DNA from 3 places in the Clostridium beijerinckii genome. Region 3 is predicted to be linked to each of the others. Evidence: a T-box and tRNA genes for the amino acid it is inferred to sense, from the RefSeq annotation. Region 3 holds a T-box; the other regions hold tRNA genes.
What was found. A T-box is a leader RNA that pairs with one kind of tRNA and senses whether it is charged. The one in region 3 lies ahead of serS (serine--tRNA ligase), so its partner is inferred to be a tRNA-Ser.
Positions count from the first base shown of each region.

Region 1: it has a tRNA-Ser gene. The T-box ahead of serS (serine--tRNA ligase) is inferred to sense a tRNA for this amino acid. The anticodon was not compared.
Region 2: it has a tRNA-Ser gene. The T-box ahead of serS (serine--tRNA ligase) is inferred to sense a tRNA for this amino acid. The anticodon was not compared.

Region 1 covers NZ_CP144906.1:3,354,544-3,362,594, reverse strand. Annotated here, with positions in the region: gene PZA12_RS15510 (methyl-accepting chemotaxis protein) at 1-1,294, shown strand, start outside; gene PZA12_RS15505 (hypothetical protein) at 1,573-1,740, shown strand; gene PZA12_RS15500 (hypothetical protein) at 1,949-2,089, opposite strand; gene PZA12_RS15495 (Spo0E family sporulation regulatory protein-aspartic acid phosphatase) at 2,381-2,551, shown strand; tRNA gene PZA12_RS15490 (tRNA-Ser) at 2,565-2,649, shown strand; partial or broken gene PZA12_RS15485 (DUF5105 domain-containing protein) at 2,749-2,886, shown strand; gene PZA12_RS15480 (hypothetical protein) at 3,120-3,437, opposite strand; gene PZA12_RS15475 (fructose bisphosphate aldolase) at 3,976-4,863, shown strand; gene PZA12_RS15470 (zinc metallopeptidase) at 5,235-5,918, shown strand; gene ftsH (ATP-dependent zinc metalloprotease FtsH) at 6,009-7,892, shown strand.
Region 2 covers NZ_CP144906.1:13,157-26,328, forward strand. Annotated here, with positions in the region: rRNA gene PZA12_RS00045 (23S ribosomal RNA) at 1-817, shown strand, start outside; rRNA gene rrf (5S ribosomal RNA) at 926-1,042, shown strand; tRNA gene PZA12_RS00055 (tRNA-Ile) at 1,055-1,131, shown strand; tRNA gene PZA12_RS00060 (tRNA-Ala) at 1,133-1,208, shown strand; gene PZA12_RS00065 (HD domain-containing protein) at 1,294-1,809, shown strand; gene PZA12_RS00070 (transcription repressor NadR) at 1,824-2,345, shown strand; gene PZA12_RS00075 (NAD(P)/FAD-dependent oxidoreductase) at 2,348-3,733, shown strand; gene PZA12_RS00080 (DUF1667 domain-containing protein) at 3,750-3,980, shown strand; tRNA gene PZA12_RS00085 (tRNA-Ser) at 4,097-4,187, shown strand; tRNA gene PZA12_RS00090 (tRNA-Ser) at 4,218-4,308, shown strand; tRNA gene PZA12_RS00095 (tRNA-Ser) at 4,553-4,643, shown strand; tRNA gene PZA12_RS00100 (tRNA-Ser) at 4,662-4,752, shown strand; gene PZA12_RS00105 (GNAT family N-acetyltransferase) at 4,878-5,393, shown strand; gene addB (helicase-exonuclease AddAB subunit AddB) at 5,390-8,869, shown strand; gene addA (helicase-exonuclease AddAB subunit AddA) at 8,962-12,699, shown strand; gene PZA12_RS00120 (L,D-transpeptidase) at 12,776-13,172, opposite strand, start outside.
Region 3 covers NZ_CP144906.1:1,635,847-1,649,018, reverse strand. Annotated here, with positions in the region: gene PZA12_RS07655 (sulfite exporter TauE/SafE family protein) at 1-1,241, opposite strand, end outside; gene hcp (hydroxylamine reductase) at 2,443-4,146, opposite strand; gene PZA12_RS07640 (MBL fold metallo-hydrolase) at 4,522-5,160, opposite strand; gene PZA12_RS07635 (DUF2249 domain-containing protein) at 5,201-5,434, opposite strand; gene serS (serine--tRNA ligase) at 5,785-7,062, opposite strand; T-box leader at 7,129-7,335, opposite strand; gene PZA12_RS07625 (YczE/YyaS/YitT family protein) at 7,592-8,266, opposite strand; gene PZA12_RS07620 (glutamine--tRNA ligase/YqeY domain fusion protein) at 8,816-10,477, shown strand; gene PZA12_RS07615 (methyl-accepting chemotaxis protein) at 10,744-12,507, shown strand; gene gltX (glutamate--tRNA ligase) at 12,590-13,172, opposite strand, start outside.

The DNA of each region.
Region 1 (8,051 bases), 1.7 Mb from region 3:
AGAAGCTTACGAATATTACGAGAAAAACGTTGAATCATATGCTGATGCTTTCTTAGATGATTTAGTAGAACTTGGAGAACACAATAGACAAATTGCTGAAAAAATAAACACCCAAAATAAAACAAATTTAAAAATTGCAACAGTAGCATTTTTAAGTATTGTGATTATAGCTTCAATCTTAATAATTTTATTAGGAATACTAATAACAAAACGTATCACAAAGAGATTAAATGATTTTGTAATATATATAGGTTCTTTATCTCAAGGTGATTTTTCTGTAAGGATAAAAGAAGAAAGTCTTAATGATAAGAGTGAATTTGGTGTTGTAAGTAATGCGATAGATAAGATGACCAAAAACATTATTGAATTAATAAAACAATTAGGTAATACATCTGAACAATTAGTATTATCATCTGAAGAGCTTACAGCAAGTGCTGAACAATCAGCAGATGCATCAAATTTAGTTGCATCCGCAGTAACAACAATGGCAAATGGAGCAGATGAGCAATTTTCTTTTGCTAATAGCACAAACAAAGTGGTTGAAAACATATCTAATAAGATAAATGTAGCATCTGAAAATACAAAATCCGTTTCATCTTTAACAGATAAGGCGAAAATATCAGCAAATGCTGGTGAAGATGCTGTAGAGAAGGCAATGAACCAAATGGAAATAATAGAGAAAAAGACCAGTGAAACATCGCTTATTATAAGCGAGCTTGAAGAGAAATCAGTGAAAATTGGACAAATACTTGATACAATCCAAGGTATATCAGAGCAAACAAATCTTCTAGCATTAAATGCGGCAATAGAATCTGCAAGGGCTGGGGAAGCAGGGAAAGGTTTTAGTGTTGTAGCAGAAGAAATCAGAAAGTTAGCAGAACAATCACAAGAGGCAACTAAAGAAATAGCTGGAATTATTAATGATGTACAAAATAAAACAAATAGTGCAGTTGCAGTTATGAATGAAAATTCAAAAGAAGTTAAAACAGGAGCAGATGTTGTTGATGTTGCAGGAACAAGTTTTAAGGAAATCCTTCAAATGATAATAGAAATATCTAGGCAGATTCATGAAATATCAGACTCTATCACTGAAATAACTGTTGGAACCAAAGAATCTGTTGATTCGGTAAATAATATTAAAAACATAAGTAGTAATATAGCTGATGAGACTCAAACAATATCAGCAGCTGCTGAGGAACAACTAGCATCTGTTGAGGAGATAGCTTCATCTAGTAAACTTCTATCTCAAATGTCTGAAGAGTTAAGAAGTATTATAGCTAAATTTAAAATATAAGATATTTAAAAATTACTTATTTATAAGAGAAATAATGCTGATATATATCGAAGATGTACAAACTAGAGATGTGATAAGGAATCAATTTAAATATAAAATTTAAATAATCTAATGATTATAGTTAATTTATTTTTTAGAGTAATTCAATATTTTAAATGCTAATTATAAATAATTTAGGCACTTACGTATAACTTGTAAGTGTCTATTTTATTGCAGTTTTTATACTAGAGTATATTAATCATACAAAAGAAAACAATAAAAATGGAGGTGATACAAGTATGAAGAATTTAACCGACAAAGAAAAAGTATATTATGAAAAACATTTAAGACAAGATATGGTGGCAGAATTTGAAGAAGAAAAAGATTCAGGAAATCAACCAGAAAATCCAGGCAGATATCATTTTACCCAAGATTATAATTATCCAATATCATCAAGAAAAAGATAATTGTTAGGATATCTATTAATTGTAAATAAGAAAATATGTTTTTGCAGTATTTCATTAAATTTAGAAGTAATACTTTTTATTATAAAATAGCAGGTAGTAAAATAAATGATTCTGTAATTAACTAAGATAAAATTCTAATTATATATGGATCGACTTTTGGAAGAAAAAAGCGTTTAGAATTATTCTAAGCGCTTTTTCTGCATATTAATCATAGTATTTTATGGTGCTTTATAGATTCATTGAACTTTAAATTAATATTTATTTGTCTTACAATCTCTGGCACATTAACTAATATAGTAAGTATAGCGCCAACGATATAAAAAATTTCATTTTCATTATTTGGCATCATAAACACCTCATTTACTTTTAATATATTAGATACACTTAAGAAATGTTAAACAATATGCACAGAGAACAATAGAAAATTAGGTTATAAAACAGATGTGGAATTATTAATCCAGAAATATATAACTTTCATGCGTTCATCATATTAAGTAATTACATTTGAAGTTCTGAGGTTATACATAGAATATATGTAAATAATATGAATATTTTAGCCACAACCTATTTATGTAACAAGTGATACATAAATTTTACCATTTAGAGGTTATACTAATAAAAAAGTAAAGGTGGTAAATATTTGGAACATTTAAAAGAAAAAGAGATGATGATTAGTAGAATGAGACAAGCCTTATGCAAAATTATGGGCGATGAAGAAAATTCATTAGATGTGGAGGTGATTAGAGCGTGTAGAAGATTAAACTTTGCACTGAATGAGTACAATGAATTACTAAGGAGAACAATTAAATAATATGCTCTTATATGGAAAATTGTCAGAGTGGTTTAATGGGCTGGCTTACTAAGCTAGTGAGTGTAAAAGCTCCACAGGTTCGAGTCCTGTATTTTCCAACAACTTATATTATAGTTTATAATGTATGCTTATAGCAAAAAGTGAGTAAAGCAAGTGAGGCGCTCTAGTTAAGAATTTCTACATTATTGTTAGCTGTTATGATGGTAACAATAATGCTAGTAGGTTGCGGAACGAAAGCAACTCCAGAAGAAAGTGCTAAAATATTTTTAGATCTACTTTTAAAAGATGATAAAACTAATATGGACAAGATAGGGATGAAGGAAGAAGATTATAGTTGAATTATCTTCAATTTTTACCTTAGATCCCATTAAGTGCAGTCATTAACTTGGCTGCATTATCTTATGCTCTATTTCACTTATAACATGAGTATGTGAAATAAATATAAAATTCACTGTCGAGTAAATACATTTAAAAGCAGTAGATTAAAAGTTAAACTACTGCTTTTTGTTTTGAAATTATATTGCTGCTATTGTAGAAAAAATTTAAAGTATATGAATCGAGAAAGTTTTTAGGAGAAAGTAACAGGAGTATTCCCAAAAATTATAACTGAATAGCCATAGTTGAAAGGTTTAAGAGTTTGTTCGTTTGATTGGGAATCTAGCCTTGCAAGTTCTCTTATGTATTGATTATTGTCAATAACAAAAATAATAACTCTGCCGTTAGGATCATTAAGTTTAACTGTCATAGGAGATCCAATTGTTAAGTTAGAATCTCTTACATTATAAATGCCTTGATTTAGAACTATGGGAGCAGCACTGACATTTTGGGCTAAATTAGTAAATGATAATAATAAAAATATAAAAAGCACTATAGTAGATTTTTTCATAAGATATTTCCCCTTCCATAGTATATTTAAAGCAAAATTTACTAGTGAAATAAGTTCCTTTGAAGGAGCTGAATTAAGTAATTTACTCAATAGAATTAATCATTTTAATATATTCCAACATTAGTTATGCGTAATTCATAAAAAAGTATTCAATTACTCATTAGTTTCGATAATAATTGATCACCTATATGTGAATTTATAAATAATAATAAAGCTCAAAGAAATTATATAAGTCCTTTGAGCTTTATTTATAGTGATTGCAGATTATGTTAAATTTTTAGTCTTTTTATATTTTATTAAGTTATTTCAATTTAGATATGAATATTTCTGCATGAAATTATTGGATATAAATGGATACGGATTATATTATGATAATTTATTCGTGCGATAAAATATAAGGACCATAGCTAAAAGTGATAATTATTAGAGAAGCACTTAAATTTATGATATTAGCAAACGCATAATTAATAGAGAAAGACACTATAATAAAAAGTAAGACATGATTCTAATCTAAGATAAGGAGAAGGAGGAGAATTAGATGAATGAAAATCAAATAAACCGAATACATACAGGTAAAGGGTTTATTGCAGCTTTAGATCAAAGTGGTGGCAGTACTCCAAAAGCATTACTTGAGTATGGGATTAAGGAAGACAGTTATTCCAATGAAGAAGAAATGTTTGACTTAGTGCATGAAATGAGAAAACGCATAATAAAGAGTCCGGCATTTACTTCAGAATATATTTTGGGTGCTATATTATTTGAAGACACAATGTATCGTACTATTGATAATCAATATACACCTGATTACCTTTGGAAGGAAAAAAATATTGTCCCTTTCTTAAAGGTTGATAAAGGCTTAGCTGAAATTAACAATGGTGTTCAGCTTATGAAACCAATAAGTAGCTTAGATGACCTTTTAAAGCAAGCAGTAGAAAAAAATATTTTTGGAACAAAAATGCGCTCAGTTATTAAGGAAGCAAATGCTAAAGGAATTAAAATGTTAGTTGAGCAGCAATTTGAAATTGGTAAACAGATTGTAGAAGCAGGTCTTGTTCCTATTATTGAGCCAGAAGTTGACATCCATAGTACCGATAAGGAAGAATCTGAAAAACTTTTGAAACTTGAAATTTTAGAGCAGCTATCAAAACTTGATAAAGAAACAAAAGTGATGCTTAAACTTTCAATACCAACTAAAGATAATTTCTACATTGATTTAATAGATGAGCCACATGTTGTCAGAGTAGTAGCTTTGTCAGGTGGTTATAGTCAAGCAGAAGCAAACGAAAGACTCGGACGCAATCATGGATTAATCGCCAGTTTTTCAAGAGCTTTATCCCAAGGGCTCACTGCTCAGCAAACTGAAGAAGAATTTAATGGGACAATATCAAAATCAATTAAGGAAATCTATGAGGCATCAATAAAATAATTTAATAATATATATTGTGATTAATTAGTGTTATAAAACTATGTGACTATTTATTGAGGAGTGAACACTTTCTCTAGTGCCTAAATAATTAGTTACATTTATAAAATGTCGGAATGTAGTGAAAATTAAAATAAAATAGAAGATTGTGAATTAATATGTATTGACACCATATAATAAGGTATGATATACTTCATATAACTTAGGGGAGTAGCTTATAAGCTATAGAGCCAACAATCGGTAATTAAAACTGCCTGGTTCTATACTCCAAATGGAAAGCAAGACCTTTGATACGATTTAGTTGTTACTGAATCAGATCAAAGGTCTTTTTTGTTTAATTAAAACCATGAAATAAATATATTGGAGGGATAAACATGGACATTTATTATATCATTTTAGTTTTACCGGCATTGGCTTTTTCGCTTTATTGTCAATTTAAAGTAAAAGGAACCTTTGACAAATATAGCAATTATGGCAATGCTAGAGGATTTACTGGTGCAGATGTTGCAAGGAGAATTCTTGATAGAAATGGACTTTATGATGTAGCTGTAGTTCCGACAGCAGGTAGTTTAACTGATCACTATGAATCTGGAAAAAGGGTAGTAAGATTATCTGAATCAGTATATTATAGTAATTCTGTTGCAGCAATAGGTGTTGCAGCCCATGAAACAGGACATGCAATACAACATAAAGTACAATATGCACCACTTTCTTTAAGAAGTGGACTTGTACCAATTGCAAATATAGGTTCTATGGCAGGTCCATATATGGCGATTTTTGGATTAATATTTCAAATTCCTTTGCTTGCACAACTAGGTATAGTGTTTTTTACTGGTGCGGTAGCATTTTATTTTGTAACTCTACCAGTAGAATTTAATGCAAGTAAAAGAGCAATATCAGAATTAGAATCTCAAGGAATACTTAGTTTCAATGAAATGGCTCCTGCAAAAAAGGTGCTAAATGCAGCAGCTATGACTTATGTTGCTTCTGCAATAACTGCTGTTGCAAATTTGCTTCACCTTGTATTTTTGTTCATGGGAAGCGGTGATAGAGAATAATAGATTATCATGCATTGAGCGTATTAAAGTCATACAATACAGGATATTTAGTTAAGAATGTAATTTTCTAATATTAAAGGAGGAAAGTTAATGTTTAAAAATAGAAAAGGGACGCCTAATAAAAAGGGATTGCCTGATAAAAAGGATTTACCCAAATACATTACAGCAGCGCTTATAATTACATTAGTAATAAATATAGTTATAAATTTGATTTCTCAGTCAAATCATAAACAAATTGATTATAGTGAATTTCTTACAATGGTAAATAATAAACAAGTAGAATCAGTTGAGATTTATAGTGACAAGCTTGTTATAACACCAAAAAGTGATGAGGATGCTTCAGTTGTAAATAAAAAATTATATTATACTGGCAACTTAGACTATCCTCAACTTGTAGACAAACTATATAATGCAGATGTAAAGTTTACTACACCCGTAAAAAATACTCAGTCTCCAATTATCGGTTTCATACTTTCATGGATTATACCTTTTGCTATATTTTATATGTTAGGTAATTGGTTCATGAAGTCTTTAAGTAATAAAATTGGAGGAGGCGGAGGAGGATTTATGTCCGTCGGAAAAAGTAATGCGAAGGTATATGTTGAAAAGACTACAGGAGTATATTTTAAAGACGTAGCAGGTCAGGAAGAAGCTAAAGAATCTCTTAAGGAGATAGTTGATTTTCTTCACAAGCCTGAAAGATATACGAAGATAGGAGCTAAGCTTCCTAAAGGTGCACTTTTAGTAGGACCTCCAGGTACAGGTAAGACATTACTTGCAAAAGCTGTAGCAGGAGAAGCAAAGGTACCATTTTTCTCACTTTCAGGGTCAGGTTTTGTAGAGATGTTTGTAGGTGTTGGAGCTTCAAGAGTCAGAGATTTGTTTGCTCAGGCAGAAAAGCAAGCACCATGTATTATTTTTATTGATGAAATTGATGCAATAGGTAAGAGTAGAGAAGGTAATATAAGTGGAAATGATGAAAGAGAGCAGACATTAAACCAGTTACTTGCTGAAATGGATGGCTTCGATTCTTCAAAGGGAGTTGTTATTCTTGCAGCAACCAATAGACCAGAAGTCCTTGATAAGGCGCTATTAAGACCTGGACGTTTTGATCGTAGAGTTATAGTAGATAAACCAGATCTTAAAGGAAGAGAGAATATATTAAAGGTTCATTCCAAGAATATAATAATGGATGAAAGTGTTAATCTAAAAGAGATAGCACTTGCTACTGCTGGTGCTGTTGGGGCTGATCTTGCAAACATGGTTAATGAAGCTGCTTTAAGAGCTGTAAGAATGGGAAGAGATGAGGTTAGGCAGGATGATTTATTTGAGGCAGTCGAAACTGTAATTGCAGGTAAAGAGAAAAAGGATAGAGTAATGACTGAGAATGAGAAAAGTCTTGTTGCATTTCATGAAGTTGGACATGCATTAGCTTCAGCGCTGCAGAAAAAGACTCAGCCAGTTCATAAGATTACCATTGTTCCAAGAACAATGGGAGCACTTGGATATACTATGCAGATGCCAGAAGAAGAAAAGTACCTTATGTCTAAAGATGAATTGCTAGAACAGATAGTTGTTCTGCTTGCAGGAAGAGCAGCTGAAGATCTTGTGTTTAATGAAATAACTACAGGTGCTTCAAATGATATTGAGAGAGCTACTAGTATTGCAAGACAAATGGTAACAATGTATGGAATGTCAGAAAAATTTGGTATGATAGGGCTTGAATCAATTCAAAACAGATATCTTGACGGCAGACCAGTAAGAAATTGTTCAGATGAAATATCTGCTGAAGTTGATCGTGAGGTTATGAATATAATCAATGAATCCTACGAAAAGGCCAAAAATCTTCTAAAGGCTAATATGGAAGCTTTGGGCAAAATATCATCGCATCTTATTTTCAAAGAAACCATAATGGGTGATGAATTTATGAAAATTCTAAACTCAATCCAAATAGACGAGCCGGTTAACGTTTAAAGCTTAGAAAGTTTTATTATAAAAATTTTTACAATATATACATTGCAAAAATAATTCTTTATTATAATCTTAAAAATATTGCAAGAATTTTAGCCGTAATTGTGAAATGTGCATTGTGAATTGTAACAGATATATGTGTCTCAAAAAATAAATATTCTT
Region 2 (13,172 bases), 1.6 Mb from region 3:
CTTAGCATTGAATTTCGGTATTGTCTGTACAGGATAGGTGGGAGACTGGGAAACTAGGGCGTCAGCCTTGGTGGAGTCGTTGTTGGGATACCACCCTGATAGTATTGAAGTTCTAACTGGATGCCATGAAACTGGTGACAGGACATTGTTAGGTGGGCAGTTTGACTGGGGCGGTCGCCTCCTAAAATGTAACGGAGGCGCCCAAAGGTTCCCTCAGAACGGTCGGAAATCGTTCGAAGAGTGTAAAGGCAGAAGGGAGCCTGACTGCGACACCTACAAGTGGAGCAGGGACGAAAGTCGGGCTTAGTGATCCGGTGGTACCTCGTGGGAGGGCCATCGCTCAACGGATAAAAGCTACCTCGGGGATAACAGGCTGATCTCCCCCAAGAGTTCACATCGACGGGGAGGTTTGGCACCTCGATGTCGGCTCGTCGCATCCTGGGGCTGAAGTAGGTCCCAAGGGTTGGGCTGTTCGCCCATTAAAGCGGCACGCGAGCTGGGTTCAGAACGTCGTGAGACAGTTCGGTCCCTATCCGTCGCGGGCGTAGGAAATTTGAGAGGAGCTGTCCTTAGTACGAGAGGACCGGGATGGACTGACCTATGGTGTACCAGTTGTTTCGCCAGAAGCATAGCTGGGTAGCTAAGTCGGGAAGGGATAAACGCTGAAAGCATCTAAGTGTGAAGCCCACCTCAAGATGAGATTTCCCATAGCATAAGCTAGTAAGACCCCTTGAAGACTACAAGGTTGATAGGTCAGAGGTGTAAGTATGGTAACATATTTAGCTGACTGATACTAATAGGTCGAGGGCTTGACCAATAACATAAGTTGTAAATACATTAAAGAAACTGTGTGCAATTTTCAAAGAATAATATAAAAAATACTTGACATAAGATGTGTTGCAAAGTATAATATTATTTGTAATGATCTGGTGATGATGGCATAGAGGTAACACTCCTTCCCATTCCGAACAGGAAAGTTAAGGTCTATTACGCTGATGGTACTGCATGGGAGACTGTGTGGGAGAGTAGGAAGTCGCCAGGTAAAATTTAAAAGGGATCTTTAGCTCAGTTGGTTAGAGCAACCGGCTCATAACCGGTAGGTCTAGGGTTCGAGTCCCTGAAGGTCCACCATGGGGGTATAGCTCAGTTGGGAGAGCACCTGCCTTGCACGCAGGGGGTCAAGAGTTCGAATCTCTTTATCTCCACCATTAAGAAGTTATGAATTAATTCATAACTTCTTTTATTATACAATTATTTAATTATGTTTAGTATGAATAAGCATAGGAGATAGGAATGTTTTTATATAGAATAAAACAATTTTATTGGGCAATAGAATCTATATTCATTAAGGAAGATATGGAAATGCTAAAGATGTATCTTAGTATTTCTGAGTTGGATTTATTTATGAAACTTACTAAATCAGAGCGGCAACATTCAATAAGAGTTTGTAGAACGGCTATAAAATATATAGAGGATAATAATATAGTTAATATCGATAAAAAAAAGATGTCTAAGTGTGCATTATTGCATGACATAGGAAAATTAGAATCTAAATTAAATATATTTTATAAAGGCATTATTGTTTTTTTAAATAGTATTACTCACGGAAAATTTTTGAAGTATAATAAAAATAAGAAAATAATAAGTTATTATAATCATCCGGAAATTGGAGCAAGACTGATTGAGAGTATTAATAATGATGAATGCTTAGAAGTAATAAATTCTATTAAATATCATCATAATAAAAGTAATATTGACTCAAAAAATATATATTTAAAAGTATTAAGTATATCTGATGATTGCAATTAAAATAGGAGGGAAATATGAATTCTATTGAGAGAAGAGAGGATATAATTAGATTACTTCTAGAAAGTAATGAGCCTTTGAAAGGCAGCTTTATAGCAAAAAGATATTCTGTAACTAGACAGGTTATAGTAAAAGATATAGCAATTCTTAGAGCTAAAGGTAAGAATATAATAGCAACTCCAGATGGATATATAATTAATGCAAATAATAATAAAGCTAAAGCAATTATTGCAGTAATTCATACTGAAGATGAGATGATTGAGGAATTAAGTATAGTAATCAAATATGGTGGAATTATTGAAGATGTAGTAGTGGAGCATCCATTGTATGGAGAAATAAAGGGAATGCTTATGATTAAGAATTATAATGAGTTAAATAAATTTATTGAAAAATATAAGGAACAAAAAGCAAAATTACTATCTGCATTAACTAATGGAGTTCATCTTCATACAATAGCAGCTGAAACTCAAGATGATATTGATTTAATTATATTGGAATTGAAAAAGAACAACTTTATAGTTTCAGATTTGGAGGACTAGTAATGGATTATGATGTGCTAATTTTAGGCGGTGGGATAATTGGATGCGCAGTTGCCTATGAACTTTCAAAATATAATATAAATATAGCTTTAATTGAAAAGGGATATGATGTTGCAAACGATATTTCATTTGCAAATACAGCTGTTGTTTATGATGGTTCAGAATCAAGTAGTAGTAAAATGGCTCTCTTGGAGAAGAGAGGTATAGATATAATAAGGAAGCATTGTAAAAAGTTCAATGTTAGATATAATAAGATTGGCTCATTAAGGATTTTCTTAGATGAGAGTAATGAACTATTAAATAAAGTGTATAGTGATTCTGTGGATCACGGAATAGATGGAGTTCGTATAATAGATAGTAATGAACTTTATAATGTGGAACCAAGTTTAAATTTAGAGGAAAATAAAGCTATCTATTCTGAGAATACTTCAATAATATCACCATATAACCTAGCTGTTTCATATGCAGAAATAGCTGTAGATAATGGAGTGAATTTTAGATTAGAAGAAGAGGTTATAGATATTAAGACTATCTCTAAGGGATTCAGAGTAACTACGAATAAAAATAAGTTTACTTGTAAACTAGTTATTAATACAATTCCAAATGAATCATTTAATGACATGTGTAGTAATGTAACAAGCGAAATGAAAAATAAAAAAGTTAGGTGTATAATAGTTAAGAAAAGCATAGGTGATAACTTAAAGAAAATTATTATTGAAGATATAGATGAAGAAAATTCGATGATAAAGGTGCCAATATCGGAAAATGAAAATTTAATTGGAATTAAGATTAGTGATAATTTTAGCTCTAAATTAGAATTGCCAGAAAGAATATTGAAAAATATAAAAAAAGAGTCAATAATTAATATATTTACAGAAGTATATAGCGAAAATGATATGTTAATAGATGATAGTAATTTAGAGGCCGGTTATATAAAGGTTGTAGGAAATCACTATGCTAAAATATCAGTTGCACCAGCAATTGCTCAGGATATTGAAAAGAAAGTTAAAGTAAGTATGAATATAACGAAGAAGAAGGATTATATTGATAAAAAGAGAGAGACATATATATTTAGAGAGATGACTAAAGATCAAATAAATAGAATAATTTCTCTTGATAAGCGTTATGGCAATATTATTTGTAATTGCAATAATATTTCTGAGGGAGAAATTATTGATTCAATAAGAAGACCTTTAGGTGCAAGAACAGTAGAGGGAGTAAAAAGGCGTACAGGGATAGGTCTTGGAAACTGCAATGGTTCAAATTGCAATATAAAGATAATAAAGATATTGGCCAGAGAGATGGATAAAAGTGCTTTAGATATAGTAGATGATTCTATGGATTCACAAATTTTAGTTGGAAGAATTAAGGAATTTAATGAAATTTAGATTGGAGTAATTAGTAATGTCTAATAAAGATGTTTTTACCAGTTTAGTTAGAGTAAAAGGTAATATGAATTACAAAGTTGTATCAGTAAAAAGTAATAAAAGCGTTGAGAAGCACTTATGGAAAGAATTCTCAAAGGTTCTTAGCAGGATTTATGTTAGTACTCCTACAAATATTGGCGATAATATTTGTAAGAATATACTTAATACTGGCGTAGATATAATATGTACAAGGAAGATAAAAGAATAGCTAAACACTAAATCCATAAGGTTATATTTTATTATAATAATTTATTTTAATAAAATATTATAAAATAGTTGACATAAGTATAAGCAATTGATATAATAATACATGTCACTAGACGTGGAAAGATGGTCGAGTTGGTTTAAGGCACCGGTCTTGAAAACCGGCGTGCGTGTAAGCGTACCTAGGGTTCGAATCCCTATCTTTCCGCCATTTTTTTGTCTAAAAATATAAAGTTTATTTGGAGGATTACTCAAGTGGCTGAAGAGGCGCCCCTGCTAAGGGCGTAGGTCGGGTAACTGGCGCCCGGGTTCAAATCCCGGATCCTCCGCCAAGCATCTAACATTTGTTAGGTGCTTTTTAGTATAATTAATTAGTCTTAGTAAAACATATATTTTTATTTGTTGAAAATTTATATATAAATTCTCAATAAATATAATTTACTATTCTAAATTATTTGATATTCTGTAACTCATATCTACAATTAAGTTTAGATAAATGAAAAAATTAAATTTATTGCAATAAATATGTTGACATAAATAAAATTAGTTGATATAATCATATTTGTTGTGAGACATGGAAAGATGGTCGAGTTGGTTTAAGGCACCGGTCTTGAAAACCGGCGTGCGTGTAAGCGTACCTAGGGTTCGAATCCCTATCTTTCCGCCATTAAAATAGAAGGCACATGGAGGATTACTCAAGTGGCTGAAGAGGCGCCCCTGCTAAGGGCGTAGGTCGGGTAACTGGCGCCCGGGTTCAAATCCCGGATCCTCCGCCAAACATCTAACAAATTGTTAGATGTTTTTTTTGTTTTTAATTAATTTTATGGAGTAAATAAACTTAAAATATTATAATTAATATGTCTGCTTATAAAATAAATTAATTATCATAAGAAGGTGAATTATGCTAAGCGGCAGCAAAGTGCATTTAAGAGTACTAAAAAGGGAAGATGTAAGTATATTATTCAAGTTACATAGTGAAGAGAAAGTTAAAAAGTATAATATAATAATTGAGAGCATGGATAATAAAGTAGATTTAAGAAAATCTTTAAGTATAGTGAATGAAGATGATAATCTAATTGGTTTTGTAACGTACAAGGAGCAGGGATATTATAGTAGGATATACTGTATTGGCATAACGATAGGGAGTGAGTATTGGGGAAGAAGTTATGGAGTAGATTCTATAAAAACTCTTCTAAGATATTTATTTAAAAAGCTGAATGCTATGAAAGTAGAATTATACGTTGCTAGTTATAATATACGAGCTATAAGGTGTTATAAAAAATGTGGGTTCATAGAGGAAAATATTAAAAGATATTATAGCCATATAGATAAAGAATATATAGATATGATAATTATGGGGATAATTAGAGAAAGATATAATTCATATTTAAAATGTGAGGATGGAAAATACATATGAGTATAAGATTTGTTTATGGAAGGTCTGGTACAGGTAAGAGTAAATTTTGTATTGATGAGATAAAAAATAATATTAACAAAAAATTAGATATAAATAAATTAATCCTATTAGTTCCAGAGCAGTATACATTTATGACTGAAAATAAAATATTGCATGAAATTGGAGAACATGCTTTCTTAAGAACAGAAGTGATGAGTTTTAAGAAAATGGCTCATAATATTTTTGAAGAATATGGTGGAAGAGTTAAAGAGATTATTAAGGAATCTGGAAGGAATATGCTAATTCATAGAGTTATAAATGAAAACATTGAGTCTTTGGATTATTTTAATAGGATGTCTAGAGAACAAGGATTTAATGAAATTATATCAGAAGTGATTTCGGAATTTAAAAAGTATAATATTAGCATTGATAGTATAAGAGCAATAGATGAGAAAATAAATGATAATGAATTATATCAAAAAATTAAAGAGTTGATGATAATTTATGAAGCATTTAACTTAAAAATGCATGAAAATTACATTGATGGAGATGATCAGTTAACATTACTAAATAAAAAGTTATTAGAAAGTAGCGCGTATGTAGATTCTGAGGTGTGGATAGATGAATTTACTAGCTTTACACCTCAACAACTGGACATTATAAAGGTGTTGGCCAAGAGATGTAGAAGAGTTAATATAACTTTTTGTATTGATAACGAATCTCTAAATAACAACTCTGAAGATATAACTGATGTATTCAATATCATAAAGAATACTGAAAATAAAATATTAAAAATAATGAAAGAAAACAATATTGCTTATGATAAACCAGTCAACTTAAATAATGCAATTCCTTATAGGTTTAAAGATAATCTAGAACTTGATCACATAGAGAAATATTTTTTTTCTTACCCATTTAATGAATATGATAAGAACCCTGAGAGAATAACACTTTACAAAGCAAGTAATATTTATGACGAGATAGAAAGAGTATCAAAAAGTATTACAAGTTTGGTGAGAGAAAATGGGTATAGATATAGAGATATATCTGTAGTTTGTAGAAATATAGATGATTATGAAAAAATAATATCAGTAATATTTAAAGATTATAATATTCCATACTTTTTAGATAAAAAGATTCAATTACTAAGTAATCCATTGATTGTACTTATAAGTTCTGCTTTTGAAATTTTGCTTAAGAATTGGTCTTATGAAAGTGTATTTAAATATTTAAAGAGTGGTTTAACTGGCATAGATAATTCATATATAGATAGGCTAGAGAACTTTATATTAGAGTATGGGGTAAAGGGTTATAAATGGACATCAAGAGAAATAGTAAATGAGAAATGGTTTATAGGAAATAGCGAATTGACGGATGATAAAGTTTTAATAGCTGAAATTATGGAAGAGATAAGATATCCATTGATGACTTTTCATAATAAAATAAATGGAAAACATAAAGTTAAAGATATATGTTCAGCTATTTATGAGTTTTTAGTGGATGTAAAAGTTTTTGACAGAATTAATGAATGGATTAAAAATTTTGAAGAATTAGGATTAGAAGATAAAGTTAAGGAATATAGTCAGGTTGAAAGTATAGTTATAGACATTCTAGATCAAGCGGTTGATGTTATAGGCGAAGAGAGATTAGAGTATTCTGAGTTTTTCAGAATATTGAGTTCTGGTTTTGCCAATGAAGAGATAGGAATTATACCTGTAGCATTGGATCAGGTTAATATTGGAGATATAGCAAGAATAAAGGGCAGAGATGTGAAGGTTCTTTACATAGTAGGAATTAATGATGGAGTTCTACCAGCATCCAAGAAAGAGGAAGGCTTATTATCTGATAGAGATAGAACAACATTAGGTGAGGTTGGAATAAATTTATCATCAACAACTAGAAATAAAGTTTTTGAAGAACAGTATCTACTATATATAGCATTAACAATTAGTAGTGAATATTTAATGCTTTCATATCCAATGGCTGATTTTGAAGGTAAGTCATTAAGACCATCTATAGTAATATCTAGAATGAAAAAGATATTTCCTAATTTAATTGAAGAAAGTGCAATTTATGATTCAAAAATCCTTGAAAATAAACTTAGCAAAGTTATTGCACCAATTCCAACATTTAATGAACTTATAATTTCTATGAGAAAAGATTTTGATAAAGAACATATAGAGCATTACTGGCCTGAGGTATATGAATGGTTTAAAAATAATGGTGAGTTTAAGGATAAAGTTAAAAATATATTTAAGGGGCTTAGTTACTCAAACATTGGAGATAAAGTTCCAAGAAACAAACTTAGAAAACTTTATCAGAATGACTTAGAAAAGTTAGTATTCAGTGTTTCAAAGTTAGAAAAGTATGCAGAATGCCCCTTTTCTTATTTTGTTCAATATGGGCTAAAGGCTAAAAATAGAAAGGTATATGAATTTACACCACCAGACTTAGGATCATTTGTACACGAAATGCTTGATTCATTCACTAATAAAGTTAGAGAAGATGGAATACTATGGTCTGATTTAAGCAATGAAAAATGTAAGGAGATAATATCTAACCTTATTGATAAGAAGTTAATGGATGAAAGTAATTCTATATTGAATAGTACTAAGAAATTTAAATATTTAGCGCAAAGATTTAAAAGAGTAATATCTAAATCTGTTTCAGTTATTGCAAGTCAAATAGGAAAAGGTGAATTTGAAGTATTTAAAACTGAATTTGATTTTGGAAGTTATAGTTCTGGAGAAGCTATAACATTAGATTTGAATGACAATGAGAAGGTGTATCTTCAAGGAATAATTGATAGAATAGATAAGTTAGATTTAGATGGTGAAACTTATATAAGAGTTATAGATTATAAAACTGGAGCTAAAAAATTTGATTTAAATGAAATATATTATGGATTACAAATGCAATTATTAGTTTATTTAGACGCACTTATAAGGAATTCGAAATATATACTTGATAAACAAGTAAAGCCAGGAGCAATATTATACTTTAAAATAGATGACCCCATAATAAAAAGCAAAAAGGAAATGACTGATGAAGAAGTAGAAAAAGAAGTATTAAGTGCTTTAAAGATGAAAGGATTAGTTTTAAAGGATGCGAGGGTTGTGAAAGCTATGGATAAGGATATAGAAGGATATTCATTGGTTATACCAGCATCATTTAAGACTGATGGAAGCTTTAAGGCAACAAGTGATGTTGTAACAGAAGAGGAGTTTAGAATACTTAGAGAATATGTAAATAATAAGATGATAGAGATATGTGAAGAAATGCTAAGTGGAGATATTAAAATTCAGCCGACTAAGAATTCTAACATTGCTCATTGTGAATACTGTGATTTTTCATCAATATGCCAATTTGATACAGAGATAAAAGATAATAAATACAAAATTATAATAAACAAATCTGCAAATGATATATGGAATAATATAAAAAAAGAAATTGATAATTCTAATAAATTAATTAAAGTTGAAAATGAGGAAGTATAGTAATATAAAAGAATCTAGTATATTTTTGATTAAAATTAATTAGGTTTTCTTACAGTTAAAACGATTTTAATTAGTACAGGAGAGATTTATATATGGGTAATACAAAATGGACTGATGAACAGTTAAGTGCAATTGAAACGAGAAATTGTAATTTACTAGTTGCAGCGGCAGCGGGTTCAGGTAAAACTGCTGTTTTAGTAGAGAGGATTATAAGAATAATTACTAATGAAGAGAATCCGGTTGATATAGATAAGTTATTGGTTGTAACTTTTACTAATGCAGCAGCAGCCGAGATGAGGGAAAGGATCGCAGATGCGATATCAAAGGAATTAGAGAATAATCCTAGGTCTAAAAATCTACAGAGGCAATTAACGCTGTTAAATAGAGCTAATATCACTACAATGCATTCGTTTTGCTTAGATGTAATTAAAAATAATTACCATAGGATTGATCTAGATCCATCATTTAGAATAGGTGATCAGACTGAGGGAATACTAATTAAATCGGAAGTTATTGAAGAACTTTTCGAAGATAAATATGAGGAAGAAGATATTGAGTTCACTAATTTGGTTGAGATATTTAGCAGCTATAAAAATGATAATAATTTAAAAAACTTAGTATTAGATTTATATAACTTTACAATGTCAGGTCCATGGCCTGAAAGGTGGCTTGTTAATAGCGCAGAGGCCTTTAATATTAAACAATTAGATGAATTGGATAGAACTAATTGGGTAAGAGTTTTAGCTCAAAGTGTAAAAATTGAGTTAAATGGGTATGTTAAAATGTTAGAAAAGGCCATTGAGGTTACTAGCAAAACTGATGGATTAGAACCTTATATGGATAGCTTATTAATGGAATTAAGTTATATACAAAATGCTTATGAATCTACTGATAATGGACTTGAGGAAATGTTTAATTCATTATCATCAATACAATTCAGTAGATTAAAATCTATAAAAAAGGATAAGGTTTCAGATGAGCAATCCCAAAATACTGTAAAAAAAATTAGAGATGATGTTAAAAAAGGAATATCTGAATTATTAAATAATGCATATTCAGTAAATCCACAGCAAATGTTAAGGAATATTCAAGGGGTATATCCTTACATAAAAAAATTGATAGAATTAGTTTTAGAATTTAGTGCTAGGTTTAGTAAACGAAAAAGAGAAAGAAATATATTAGATTTTAATGATTTAGAACATTTATGTTTAAAAATATTAAGTGATTATGATGATGAGAATAATATAATTCCATCAAGCATTGCAATGAATTTTAAAGAATATTTCGATGAGGTACTTGTTGATGAGTATCAAGATTCAAATAACGTTCAAGAAACAATAATAAACCTAGTATCCAGAAAAAACGATGATAATCCCAATGTATTTATGGTTGGTGATGTGAAGCAAAGTATATATAGGTTTAGACAAGCAAAACCTGAATTATTCATTGAAAAATATAATACATATGATTCAAGTAATGGAACGAATAGAAAAATTCAATTATATAAAAATTTTAGAAGCCGAAGAGAAATTATAGATGGAGTAAATTACATCTTTAAAGAAGTAATGTCTGAAGTAGTTGGAGAGTTAGAATATACATATGAGGAAGCTTTAAATTTAGGTGCAGACTTTAAGGAAAATAAATTAAAAGATACAATTATTGGAGGCCCTATTGAAGTTAATATAATTGATAAAAGCTATAATGAAACGGTTGTAGAAGATAATGAGGAACAGGAAGAAATAAATAATGTTATTTTAGAAGGTAGAATCGTTGCGAAGAGAATTAAAGAACTAATGTCAAAAAATGAAAATGAACAAATCTTTAAAGTTTTAGATAAGGAATCTGGTGAATATAGGCCATTAAAATATAGGGATATAGTTATTCTACTTAGAGCTACTAAAAACTGGTCAGATTCATTATTAGATGAGTTAAGTGCAGAAGGAATTCCAGTGTATGCAGATACAGGATCTGGTTATTTTGAATCAATTGAAATTAGAACAATAATTTCTCTTTTAAAGGTTATTGATAATCCAATGCAGGACATTCCAGTAATATCAGTAATGAGATCTCCAATTATGGGATTTTCAGCAGAAGAAATAAGTGATATTAGGCTTGTAAACAAAGATAATTATTTTTATGAAAATATAAAATATATAAGTGAAGAATCTTATCATTCAATTAATGAGTCTTATTCTGATGTATTGATAGCTAAATGCAAGTATTTTATTAATTCCGTTGACAAGTGGAGAAATAAATCGATTTATATGGCAATTGATGAATTTATATGGTATTTATATATGGATACTGCTTATTATGGATATGTTGGAGCTATGCCTAATGGAGTACTTAGGCAAGCAAACTTAAAAATACTTTTTCAAAGAGCAAGACAATTTGAGAAAACGAGTTTTAAGGGATTATTTAATTTTATAAATTTTATAAATAAACTTATAAAATCTTCAGGTGACATGGGAAGTGCTCAAGTCTTAGGTGAAAATGAGGATGTAGTAAGAATTATGAGTATCCATAAAAGTAAGGGATTAGAGTTCCCTGTGGTATTCTTATGTGGGTTAGGAAAGAATTTTAATCTTATGGATTTAAATAAAAGCATATTGTACCACGACGGACTAGGACTTGGGCCAGACTTTATAGATATAGAAAAAAGGTTTAGCACAGGAACTTTAGCTAAGGAATCAATAAAGAAAAAGATGAAATTTGAAACATTATCGGAGGAAATGAGAATACTGTATGTAGCATGTACTAGGGCAAAGGAAAAGTTGATTATGACAGGTACAGTAGGAAATCTTGAAAAATCAGCTGAAAAATGGTTAGGATCGGCATCTTTAGATTATAATCGCATATCCCCTTCGGAAGTTTTAAAAGGAAAGTCATATTTAGATTGGATTTGTATGTCACTATGTCAACATAGAGATGGTAGTGTTTTATCAGAAAGTTTTGGAACTGAAAATTTAATATTAAAGGATGATAATTCTAGGTGGAAAATTAATTTTTGGAATAAAGGTGACTTGATTGATAAGACAAAGACAGAGGTGCTAGAACAAGGAGAAGAATATGAGTTAACAATAATAAATAATAAACCATATGATAATTCTATATATGAAGAAGTAGATAAAATATTATCATATAAATATCCATTTAAAGCTTCAACAACAATTAAAAGTAATATTTCAGTTTCAGATTTAAAGAGAAGGCATGCAGAAGAAGATGATGATACTGAACAATTATACAGAGAAAAAGTAAAAGTTGTCCCTAAATTTCTTCAAGAAAAGAAAGGCCTTACTCCTTCAGAAAAAGGTACTGCAGTTCATTTTGTAATGAAAAAAATAGATTTTAATAGAGTATCATCTACGGAGGAAATTAAAGAACAATTACACGAATTATTTGAAAAGGAGCTTTTGCTTAGCGAAGAATTAAAGGTAATTAATCCTACTAAAATACTGAGTTTTTTTAGGTCGGATTTAGGGAAAAAAATTCTTGAGTTAAATTGTAGTGGAGAAAAAATTTATAGGGAAATACCTTTTTATACAGAGATAAGCAGTTTAGAAGTAGATAAAACACTTGGTAATATATATAAGGATGAAAAGATAAGATTACAAGGAATAATTGACTGTTTTTTTGAATATAATGGGGATATTATACTTATAGATTACAAAACGGATTACGTCATGGAAGATCACGAAGATGAATTTAAAGAGAAGTATAGGAAACAATTAGATTATTATAGTGATGCAATATTTAAATTAACAGGTAAAAAGGTTAAATATAAGTACTTATATTCATTTTACTTAGAAAAGGAAATTCAAGTAATATAAATATGTTTAAGTAAAATAACAATAAAAGCAAGAAGACAAAGATAAATTTATATGTGTCTTCTTGCTTTTTTAATAGTTATTTTATTATAATTTTACTTTCCCTAGGTATGTTAGTAAAGATCCATTTGGCATCATCTATAGAGAGTCTAATACAACCATGAGAAGAAGGTTTATTCATTGTATAATCTAGAACTGTAGTTTTGTCTTTAGCAAATGGAACTGAATGAAATAAAATGTCTCCAGTAATTTGAGTCCAATATTTACCGCCTTCTTGATATTCTTCTGAAAAGAACCAATCACCTCTCTCTTTAATAGTAAATGATCCAGGCGGTGTATCCTCTCCACTTATTCCAGTGGAACAAGGGAAAGTTTTAACCAACTGCCATTTATCAGCTTTTCCCTTATAAACATAAGTCTTTTGATCTTGAAGGCTTACGTTTATAAGATAAGGTGTTGAACTCTCTATGTTTAAT
Region 3 (13,172 bases):
AATTCTATAACATTTTCTCCAGATTTTAATGTTTTTTGTATGTTAAGTGATGGTACTACTACTGCATTATTACAAGAATTTATTTGGTTCCCTGTAATTATCCACTTAACTGGCATATCTTTCTGTACGTAAAATGCATTAGGAGTATATCCATTATTATCTGCGGTCATTCTAATTACTTGAACTCCATTTTCTATCGTTGCCTTGCCTATGTTGGCCTGCGCGGCTTGAGCTCCACCTCCGGAAAGATTTTGTGCTAGTGTGCTAGCATTAGGAATTCCAACTCCAGCAAGAGCTAATCCCCTATTCCCCATTATTAATCCAAGTACCACTACTAAAATCCCACTAAATTTTAAAAGTTGTTTCGTATATCCCTTGCTTAATAAACCTGATACAGCACCAAATATAAGCATCAAAGGAACTGTTCCGAGTGAAAATAAAAACATTGATATTGATCCATTTATAGCACTTCCAGTACCTAATGCATAAAGCTGCATTGTCTGAAGTGGACCGCATGGCATTAACCCATTTAACATCCCAACTAAAAACGGAGCCTTAGGTTTATTTTTAATTTTGCAAGATGACCATGGCAGCTTAATATTAAGCTTTCTAAATAAAGAAAAGCCTGTCATATTTAATCCCATTATTACCATAAATAATCCTGCAAATATTTGCAATCCAGCTTTTACATTAAGCGATAACGATAAAACAGAACCTAGCGCACCTACAATACCACCTATAATTGTATATGAGGTTACTCTTCCAGCATTGTATAAAATCGAAGGCTTCAAAGATTTAAATTTATTTTCTTTTTCATTTATAATGCTATTTTTAGATAAACTTTGTGTAAGCATTATTCCACCACACATGCCAACACAATGTATAGATGTAAGCATTCCAACAATAAATAACACTACATAAGATGCATTATTCAACTTAGCACTCATATCAAATCCTGCTGTTGAATTGCCAAGAAGTAAGACTGCTGCTGCTATAACTAAAAAGCCTGCAAATTTTAAGCTAACCGAATTTTTTGTACTATAACCTGCCTTATTAATAGCTTCTTTTAATTGTTCCATACTGCAAAGCTTGCTATCATATTCAACAGTTACTTGCTGTGCACTGTAGCTAGCCATAGCATTTAAAACTCCATCAATTTTCATTAAAGCTCTTTCCACTCTATTTTCGCAAGACGTACATGTCATATCATAAACTTTAATATTCTCCCTCTTAATACTCATAATCTCCTCCTAATAAATCGCTGCTTATTATAAACAGTGATGCATTTTAAATCATAACTCAAATTACATATATAGATTATAATATAAAGTTATGAAGATTTTATGAGGATATAAAAAAAGTACAGAAATTCTTCTGCACACTTTTATAAACATATTTGAATAAACTCCATATGCCTCTCTTTCCAAATATGCCTTCAAAACTTCTGTTACACTTTTCTCATCTCCAATTACTAAACTATTATAAATAATTTTCACCCCATATAATTTCTCACTAATATTACATTATCATATACTTAATAAATTAACATAAACTTATGAACTTTATGTGTAAAAAATAATATACCAGTTGATAAATTTATTAAGATAAATTTCCAATATAACTATTAACTTCATAGTATTAGCTAAATAATTAGGGGCATATTAAGATTATAAAGAAGTTAACAGTTAAGCATTAAATATTCAAGAATGAATATGCCTTCTCAATATAGAGTCAAAAGACTTAACTTGAGAAATAAAAATGCAATCCTATAGTTAGAGTTTTCTATTATTGATTAGTTATTGTAGGGTTACGCGAAAATTGCAATTATGTTAGTCTGTTGCAATGAGGTTTGATTGTTATTTTCTTTATTTAAGGACTGTAGATAAACTTATTGTATGATAGGTTTATCTATGGTTTTTTGTCTTTATGAATATTTAAAAAATAATTTATGATAAGATTCTTAGCATAACACTTAACACTATTTAGGCTCTCAAAATTGCTTTAAATATTAAAAGTTCATTTTACGCAGACACTAAGTAGTTTCTCTACTATTTAGTCTTCTCTACTCTCTTACCCCTGATGTTTCCTATAAATATTTATATATTTTCATATTTATATAGAAAAAAATGTTTATAGGAATATATAAACATATATTTATTTTTATATTTTTTCATATTTTTATATAAAACTATTAATCTATAAATATATAAAAATATGAAAATTTCTCTATTAGTGAAAATAGATCGCTCAATATCTGCATAATCCCTAAAAGGATATTAAAAATTAAAATAAATTCTTTTAAAAACATTATAAAAAAAATCCTAGCAGCAATCATGCTACTAGGATTATATACTTTAAATATATTGTAGATTATTAAATAGGGTGTTTTCTTATTTGATCGAACTTATTTTATTTGCCATTGTAATTTACCACAAATTATTTTTATGCTTCCATAAACATCTTCATGTCATCATCTACATTAGTTATTCCACCAATTCCGAAGTTGTCTACTAATACTTTAGCAACATTTGGTGAAAGGAATGCTGGAAGTGTTGGTCCTAAGTGAATGTTTTTAACTCCTAAGTGTAATAATGATAATAATACTATTACAGCTTTTTGTTCATACCAAGCTATGTTGTATGAAATAGGTAATTCATTTACACTCTTTAATCCAAATACTTCTTGAAGTTTAAGTGCTATAACAACTAATGAATATGAATCATTACATTGCCCTGCATCTAATACTCTTGGAATTCCTCCAATATCACCCAAGTTTAACTTGTTATATTTATACTTAGCACAACCTGCTGTTAATATAACTGTATCCATTGGTAACTTTTGTGCGAATTCTGCATAGTAATCTCTTGATTTAGCTCTACCATCACAGCCTGCCATTACAAAGAATCTCTTTATAGCACCAGATTTAACTGCATCTACAACTTTATCAGCTAAAGCTAAAACTTGGTTATGAGCAAATCCACCAACTATTTGTCCTTTTTCTATTTCAGTAGGAGCTTTACATTTTTTAGCCATTTCTATAACTTTTGAGAAGTCCTTTGTTCCGTCAGCTTTAGGTTCAATATGAGGACATCCTGGCATTCCTGTAGCACCTGTTGTAAATAATCTGTTCTTATATGAATTCTTTGGTATAACTATACAGTTTGTAGTCATAAGGATTGGTCCATTGAATTTTTCGAATTCTTCTTTTTGTTTCCACCATGCATTACCATAGTTTCCTGCAAAGTGAGAATACTTCTTAAACTTAGGATAATATTGTCCTGCAAGCATTTCTCCGTGAGTATATACATCTACTCCAGTACCTTCTGTTTGCTCAAGTAACATTTCTAAATCTTTTAAATCATGTCCTGAAATTAATATTCCTGGATTAGTTCTGACTCCGATATCAACAGTTGTTATTTCTGGATGTCCATAACTTTCAGTATTAGCTTTATCAAGTAATGCCATACCGTCTACACCAAATTTACCTGCTTCTAATGCTAATGCTACATAATCATCAACTGTTAATGTATCATCTATTGTAGCAGCTAATGCTTTTGCCATAAATGCATGAACTTCTTCATTATTATATTTTAAGTTCATAGCATGCTTCATGTAAGCAGATAATCCTTTTAATCCATAAGTGATAAGTTCTCTTAAGCTTCTTATATCTTCATTTTCAGTTGCAAGAACTCCAACTTTTTCTGCTTTTTCATCAAATTCTATTGTATTGTCAGCTGTCCAAGTAGCTGCTTCTGGCATAATCATTTCTGTAGTTTGCATTCCGAATATTTTCTTGAAGAAACCACCAGTTACTTTTACTTCTCCAACTTTACCACCAGAGCTAATTACTTTAGCTTTTAATTCTTCTCTTAATTTTAAAGTTTCTTTAACTCTATCTAAAATAGAATCTCTATCAAAATTAGCGTTTGTAATTGTTGTGAATAAGTTTTCTGTTATATATTTATCAACTTTACTATCTTTAACTCCAACTTTTCTTCCTTCATTACTTACTATAGCTAGTCCTTTAGTTGCATACATTAATAAGTCTTGAGCTTTTGCTACATACTCATCCTTACCGCATACCCCTACTTTAGTACAGCCCTTACATCCAGCTGTTTCTTGACATTGATAACAAAACATTGACATATTATGTCCTCCTATTTCCTATTTTTCTTTTTATATAAATAATTAATAATTTCTTGTTAATCTCTCTTAACTTTGACAATTTAGAGTTTACTATATTGCCAGTATCACTTCTGTAACATACGTTACTAAAATAAAATTAATATTTTTTAATTTCTATATTAGCTCTATGCTACAGATATATATTACTAAAATACTCTGCTTAAATCTGTAACAATGGTTACGTAATTTTAAAAATAGGAAGACAAATAATGTGATTTAAATCAGAATTCAAAATATTAAATTATAATATATTATTTCTTATAATATTCAATATTTAATTCAAAACAAAAAGGTTATATTTAAGAACAAATTTCCTTCTTAAATATAACCTTTATTTTAGTTTAGTTTAAGACATGGCCCATGGCCTGTAGCTATAAAGTCAGGCTTTAACTTTTTTAAAGTCTCTTGTAAATCTTCCAGCTTATTATTGTCTGGTATTTGTTCTTGCTTAATGCTGTTTACTTCTGTATTCCAATCAGATTCTTTTACTGTGCCTATTTCTTTTCCCAACGCAAACATCAAATCACTGCTAAAAAATATCCTACGTTTATTTTCTATAACTAATAATCCATCCCAAAGATGCATTTCAGAAGGATAATTTATAAACTCTAACTCATAATTATCAGTATTTAAAGTTTCCTCTGCTTTCTTAGTAATAATTTCTGCTTTTATTCCAAAACCATTTAACTGACGCGCTGTAACTTCAGAGCAAATTGTTTTAGCTTTAGGAAAATGTTCTAATATTAATGATAATCCCCCACATTCATCCGCCTCAAAATGTGAAATAAAAACATACTTTAGCTCTTTACCACTAAGTACATCTTTTAATTCTGGCAGCAAAGCTTCTGCCTGCATAACGTTCCCTGTATGGATTAATAATGGTTCATCCCCTAATAACAAATACTGATGAAATGTAAGGTTAATTGGTTCAACATAGCTATTAAATTGGTATAAATCTTTATTTATAAATGGCATATTATAAAAACAACTCCTTTTCTCTCTTATTGAATGTGCCTTATTTCTTTGTGATACCTATTCTCCATATTTCAGGTCCCTGCTCTAAATATTTCCACTCAAAGTGCTCTGGAAAGTTAACTATAAACTGCTGATAAAGCGGACGAGGATCATGATCATTTATAAGCTCCATTGTTTCACCCTGTTCAAGCTCTTCAAAAGCTTTAAATATAATCTCCTTTTTATGACCTCTTTCATAAATTCTAACATCTATACTAACAGCAAAACTTGACATAATTAATTCCTCCCTTAATATTATTATCTAAACTTCTTCTTAGATGATAATATTATAACCATTGTGCTGAATTTTTAGCGTGATTTATATCACATTGTCAGTAACTTTTGCTTTTATATGTATATATTTCAATTTCTTTAGAATTTCTGTTTTATACTAAAGTAATATTATGTAAACTGTTCTTATAATTCTTAATCACTACTATGTATAATATCTTAATTAACTACCCAAAATATTATTGAAAATATTTAATAATATTTTACTGTATGAAAAAGACAGCAAATTAATGAGCTTAATACCTCTTTAATTTGTTGTCTTTCTAAATTTATATATATCTGATTTATTTTACTCTATTTAATTACTGTCATACCACCCATATATGGTTGCAATGCAACTGGAATATTTACAGATCCATCCTCATTTAAGTTGTTTTCTAAAAATGCAATAAGCATTCTTGGTGGTGCAACTACTGTATTATTCAATGTATGCGCAAAGTACTTACCATCTTTACCATCTACACGGATTTTTAAACGACGAGCTTGTGCATCCCCTAAATTAGAACAGCTTCCTACTTCGAAGTATTTCTTTTGTCTTGGAGACCATGCTTCTACGTCTACTGATTTTACTTTTAAATCTGCTAAATCACCTGAGCAACATTCTAAAGTCCTCACTGGTATATCTAAAGAACGGAATAGATCTACTGTATCTTTCCACATTTTATCATACCAAGTCATGCTGTCTTCTGGCTTACATACAACAACCATTTCTTGCTTTTCAAATTGATGAATTCTGTATACTCCTCTTTCTTCTATACCATGTGCCCCTTTTTCTTTTCTAAAGCAAGGTGAATAACTAGTCAAAGTTTGAGGAAGTGAAGTTTCTGGTAATATTGTATCTATAAATTTACCAATCATAGAATGTTCACTTGTTCCTATTAAGTATAAATCTTCACCTTCAATTTTGTACATCATAGCATCCATTTCAGCAAAACTCATAACTCCAGTTACAACCTGGCTACGAATCATAAAAGGTGGAATACAATATGTAAATCCTCTATTTATCATAAAGTCTCTTGCATAAGAAATCACAGCTGAGTGAAGTCTAGCTATATTTCCCATTAAGTAATAGAAACCATTACCTGCTACTTTTCTAGCACTATCTAAATCAATACCACTTAATTTTTCCATAATATCTGTATGGTATGGAATTTCGAAATCTGGAACAACTGGTTCCCCAAACTTTTCTACTTCTACATTTTCGCTATCATCTTTACCAATTGGAACACTTGGATCTATTATGTTTGGAATAGTCATCATGATAACTTTAACTTTTTCTTCTAGTTCTTTTTCTTTAACGTCTAACTCAGCCATTCTTTCTGAATCGGCATTAACTTTTTTCTTTATTTCCTCGGCTTCTTCTTTTTTACCTTGAGCCATTAATCCACCAATTTGTTTTGATAACTTATTTCTATCAGCTCTTAAAGCTTCTACTTCTTGCTTAACTTTTCTAAGTTCAATATCTAAAGTTAATACTTCATCTACTAACCCCAACTTATTATCTTGAAACTTATTTTTTATGTTTTGTTTAACAATCTCTGGATTTTCTCTTACGAATTTAATGTCTAACATTTTTTTCCCTCCTGATTAAATATATATATTATTATTTCAAAAAATAAAAAAACCATCCCAATATATAATTGGGACGGAATAATCCGCGTTGCCACCCAAATTGCTGGTTAATATTACAACCAGCCCCTCGACACTAGTATTATATAGGTTACTAACCTTTGCATTTATCACGCACAGCTCCAAAAGTGGAAAGATTTAACCTTTCACCGATTCGCACCACCCATCGGCTCTCTGAAGAAATTTATAAATCGTAGTTTTTATCATCGCTGTTTTTTATAACTATTAATTTGTTGCTATGTATATTATATATATATTTATGTTAATTTTCAAGTATATGTTTATATTTAACTTAATAACTAGTTTTGGAATTATATTGACCAGTTATAATATACTATAAATTTCTTATTAAAGTCTACTAAAAAATTAAGGTGAGGAAATTCACATAAAAATCTTCTCACCTTAAATAAATGTTATAAATATATCTTAAAAATTTTGCGATAACATCTAAATTATACTACCATAAAATTTTTCACTTACTTTGAATTACTGTGCATATGGTTATACATTCATTAACAAACTTTAACCCTTCTTTTATATTCCTATGCTTTAGCTCCTTTATATCAAATCCAAATACTTTATAAATTAACTGTACGCAATATCCGATTCCAATGGCAGTGACTAACGTTCCAATTCCGACAAAACCGCCTAGAATCCATCCAATAATTAGCGCTCCCGCTTCTATAAATAGTCGTATTATTCCAATTGGTTTACCTGTACGCTTAACTAATGCAATCATAAGACCATCTCTAGGACCACATCCCATTTCACATCCAATATACAAATAGCTTCCTAAAGCTGTAACAAATAAGCTTCCAATTAACATTATTATGCCTGTATATATGTTATTACAAACTGGAATAATTTTAGAATGTATGATTAAATCTATAAAACATCCAATCACTATCATATTCGCTATAGTTCCCATCCCAACTTTAAGCCCTAAAATACTTGTAATTGCTACTATTATTATTCCAACTATAATGCTTGCCTGTCCAATAGTTAAACTAGTTACATTTGTTAATCCTTGGTGAAATACATCCCATGGACTTAATCCTAGATTTGAATTAAGAGCCAACACAGTTCCTAATGCGCATAATAAAAATCCGAATGTCATTCTAATTATAAGTGCTAATAATTTCTTCATACTTCTCCTTTAATTTTCAAAATTATTTTTGGAATTATAGGCCAAATTACTTGCAATAATTCCATTAACTTAAATAATAGTTTCACGTGTGCAAAGCTGATTATAAGCTAATCTTTTAACTAATAGTCAGTTTACATCAATTCAATAAAATATTCAATTCATTTTTTAATTTAAATCATAATTATTATTGAAATAAATTCACTAAATACTAATACTGAATACTGCTACAATCTCTTTTGTAAGAAACTATCTCAAAACAAAGCAAATCCTAAACAATGTTATTAAAAATGTTAATATTATAATACACGAATTATCCTACGTTTTATTTTCCATAGTAATATGTATAATAATAAAATTAAAACTAAATTTAAGTTTATTAAAGCTCATGTTTAGCAACTTTAGGCAATTTAAATAATTTTATCTTTATTTTTTCTTTATATTAGATTAAAATTATTATTAAGCAAAAATAACAATATAGTTAAGAGGGAATACTACTTCAAGTAAATATTCTTTTCTTAATTTAAATACACTTATAAGTGAGGTAAGACTATGTCAAACGAAATAAATTCTTCTAATTTTATAAGAAATATCGTTGTAGAAGATCTAGAAAGCGGAAAGCATAAAGAGATAATTACTCGTTTTCCACCAGAACCTAACGGTTACTTACATATAGGCCACGCTAAATCAATTCTTTTAAATTTTGGTTTGGCTGATGAGTTTAAAGGAAAAACTCATTTAAGATTTGATGATACTAACCCTGTTAAAGAAGATACAGAATATGTTGAATCAATTAAAGAAGATGTACAATGGCTTGGTGGTCATTGGGATGAACTTTTCTTTGCATCTAACTATTTTGACGAAATGTACAATAGAGCTGTTCTACTAATAAAAAAAGGTGAAGCTTATGTTTGTGACTTAACAGCTGAAGAAGCTAAAGAATATAAAGGTACACTAACTCAGCCTGGTAAAGACAGCCCTTATAGAAATAGATCCGTTGAAGAAAATTTAGATTTATTTGAAAGAATGAAAAATGGTGAATTTGCTGACGGCGAAAAAGTTCTTAGAGCTAAAATAGACATGGCATCACCAAATATAAATATGAGAGATCCTGTTATATATAGAATATCTCATTCTACTCATCACAATACTGGTGATAAATGGTGCATATACCCAATGTACGATTTTGCTCATCCATTAGAAGATGCTATTGAACATGTTACACACTCTATTTGTACTTTAGAGTTTGAAGATCACAGACCACTTTATGACTGGGTAGTAAGAGAATGTGAAATGGAAGCTACTCCAAGACAAATAGAATTTGCAAGATTAAATATGACTAATACTGTTATGAGTAAGAGAAAATTAAAGCAATTAGTTGATGAAAAAGTTGTTGATGGATGGGATGATCCTAGAATGCCTACTATTTCTGGACTTAGAAGAAAAGGATGTACTCCTGATGCGCTAAGAAATTTCTGCAGCGCTATCGGTGTTGCTAAGGCTAATTCTGTTGTTGATTCCCAAATGCTAGATTATTTTATAAGAGAGGATTTACAACTTAAGGCGCCATTGTCTATGGCTGTGCTAAATCCTTTAAAGCTTGTAATAACTAATTATCCTGAAAATGATACAGAAATGCTTTCAATAGAGAATAATGCAAAAGACGAAACTCAAGGTACAAGACTTGTTCCATTCTCTAGGGAACTATATATTGAAAAAGAAGACTTTATGGAAAATCCACCAAAGAAATACTTCAGATTATTTCCTGGTAATGAAGTTAGACTAAAAGGAGCATACTTTGTTAAATGTAATGAAGTGATCAAGGATGAAAATGGTGAGGTAATAGAAATTCATTGTACTTATGATCCAGAAACAAAGAGTGGTTCTGGCTTTACTGGCAGAAAAGTTAAAGGAACAATCCATTGGGTAGATGCGAAAACTTGTCTTCCTGCTGAATTCAGGTTATATGAACCTTTAATTTTAGATGATGCACCAGAAAATGAAGGAAAACACTTCCTAGAACAAATTAATCCAAACTCATTAGAAATATTACAAGGTTTTATTGAACCAACTGCATTTAAAGATGCTAAACCTCAAGATAAATTCCAAATGGTTAGAAATGGTTTCTTTAATGTAGATACTAAATATACAACTGATGATAAATTAGTATTTAATAGAATAGTACCATTAAAATCATCATTTAAATTAAGCTAATAATAAAAATAAATTAAGGCAGATGAATCTTATATATTAGATTTCTCTGCCTTAATTTATTTTTAACCTCCTAATCCAGATAATTTTATATAAAACTATCTGATCAAAATTTTTTATGCCACTTAAAAATTCTTCATCATTTTCATTATAACTAAACCATAAATTCCACCTAATTTTCTATATTTCGCTAAAAGCCAACATTTACTATTAAGTTGATAAATTACATTTCGATAATAGAGTAAGTTTATATATTAGGGGGAATGCAAATGATTACAAAATCTACAAAAAAGACAAAAGGCTTACCTATAAAAACAAAACTTATTTTAGTAATGATCTTATTGCTGAGTACACCTGTACTTGTACTCGGATTAGTAAGTTATTATGTAGCAAGAGCTGAACTTGAAAATAGCGGGAAGGTTTTATTAAAAAATAGCGTAGAAATGACATTACAAGTTATTGATGCAAATCAAAAGCTTGTAGATCAAGGAAAACTATCTCTTGATGACGCTCAAGAAAGAGTTAGAGAATATATGCTTAGCGAAAAACAAGCGGATGGTACAAGAAAAATCAATCAAAATTTAAGCTTAGGTAAAAGTGGTTATTTGTTAGCTTATACTCAAGATGGAGTTGAAGCAGTTCATCCCAGTTTAGAAGGCAAAAGCGTGCTAGATTATAAAGATAAAAAGACTGGTGCACTATTTGTTAAAGATCAAATTAAAGTAGCCAATGATGGCGGAGGTTATCTAACTTATTGGTGGACACTTCCTAATTCAGATAAGATTTCAGACAAAATAACTTATCAAAAGACTGATCCGCATTGGGGATGGGTAGTTTGTGCCGGTACTTATATGAATGATTTTAATATTGGTTCAAATAATATTCTTATTACTACTTTGATTATATTATTGTCAGTAATTATTTTAGGTTCTGCAGTAATTATGATATTTGCAAAACACATATCTGCTCCAATTAGAGAAATTAGTGACGCTGTAGATACTGTAGCTTCAGGTAACTTGAATATTAAAGCCATCAAAATCAGAAACAGAGATGAAATTGGTAATCTAAATAATTCCTTTAATATAATGGTTAGAAATGTTAACGATTTTATAAGTTCAGTTAAAGATTCAATTAATGTTGTTTTTGATTCTTCTAAATTGTTAGATGAAATTGTCGCTGAAAATACAGCTTCTATTAATGAAGTATCAGATTCTGTTGAAGAGATTGCTAAAAGTTCAAATGAACAGGCTAAAGAAACTGAAAACGGAGTTATAAGAGTTAAGAATTTATCAGAGAAAATAGATTTAGTTACAAAACTAACAATAGAAACTAACGATATTGCAATTAAAACAACTAATATTAGCAACAGAGGTTTAGAAGCAATTGATTTACTTTCAAAAAAATCAATCGAAAATAACAAAGCCACTGAAAAAACTAGCGCTATAATAATGGAAGTAGATAAAACTTCTATTGAAATTGGATCTATCACTGAGGCAATAAGTCAGATTTCAGAACAAACAAATTTATTATCTTTAAATGCTGCTATAGAAGCTGCAAGAGCTGGTGAGCAAGGAAAAGGCTTTGCTGTAGTCGCTGAAGAAGTTAGAAAATTAGCTTCTCAATCTTCAATGTCTGCTTCAAAAGTTAAAGAATTAATCAATGGAATCCAAGATAAATCAAAGGCTGCTGTAAAAGCCATTGAAGACGGAAAGCTAATAGCTAAGGAGCAAAATAATTCTGTAATAGACGCTAAGGATATATTTGTTGAAATATTAAAATCTGTAGAAAAGATTACAAACGATATGAAAAACCTAAAAACTTATAGCCTTGAGATGGAAAACGAGAAAAATGAAATAGTTGAGGTTTTAGAGACTCTTTCTGCTTCAACTGAAGAAAGCTCTGCTGCAACTGAACAAATTTCTGCCACAACTGAGCAGCAACTAGCAAGTGTAAATCAAATAGCTAAACATACTCAAGACTTAAATAAACTTGCAGAAAAGCTTAGAGATGCAGTTAATGCATTTCAAGTTTAAATGAATTAAGTTCAAACTTTCCCATAAAATTAAAAAGGCATAGTGTTTGGAGTACGTCCAACCTATACCTTTTGCTTATGGTTTATATATTTAAAAATTTATCAAATCTGTTTCTTGTATTTTCTTCACCTATGATTTGCATTATAGTATAAATGTCAGGTGAATTAGTTCTATGAGTTAGTGCTGCTCTAACTGCTCCTGCAACATCCGAAATCATACCTTTATATTGATCTGGATTTGCCTTAAATTCTTTTCTATTAGCGCAATAGCCAAGTCTAATTCCTATTTCCTTTAAGTCATCAAACCAAGCTTCTTGACTTTCTACATCAAATTTAAATTCTTTCTTGTAAGTTTCTACTATTTCTTTTGCTGCTTCTAATGTAACTCCCTTTGGAAGTTCAATTTGTTCTGCTGATTCCTTATAGAATAGTTCATCAAAGAAATAGAAAATCTTATCTTTTACTTCATCCCATTTTGCAAAATCTTTTCTTGGTTTTGGACCTTCTTTATCTATATTGAAGATTTCCTTTGCCATAGTTTCATTTTCTGTAACTAATTTATACATTTCTGCATCAAATTCCTTAGCCCATGCTGTATAGTAATCATAAACATCAGAAGCCTTCATAGCAGCTATTCTATCTTTTGATACATCGTTTAATTTAACT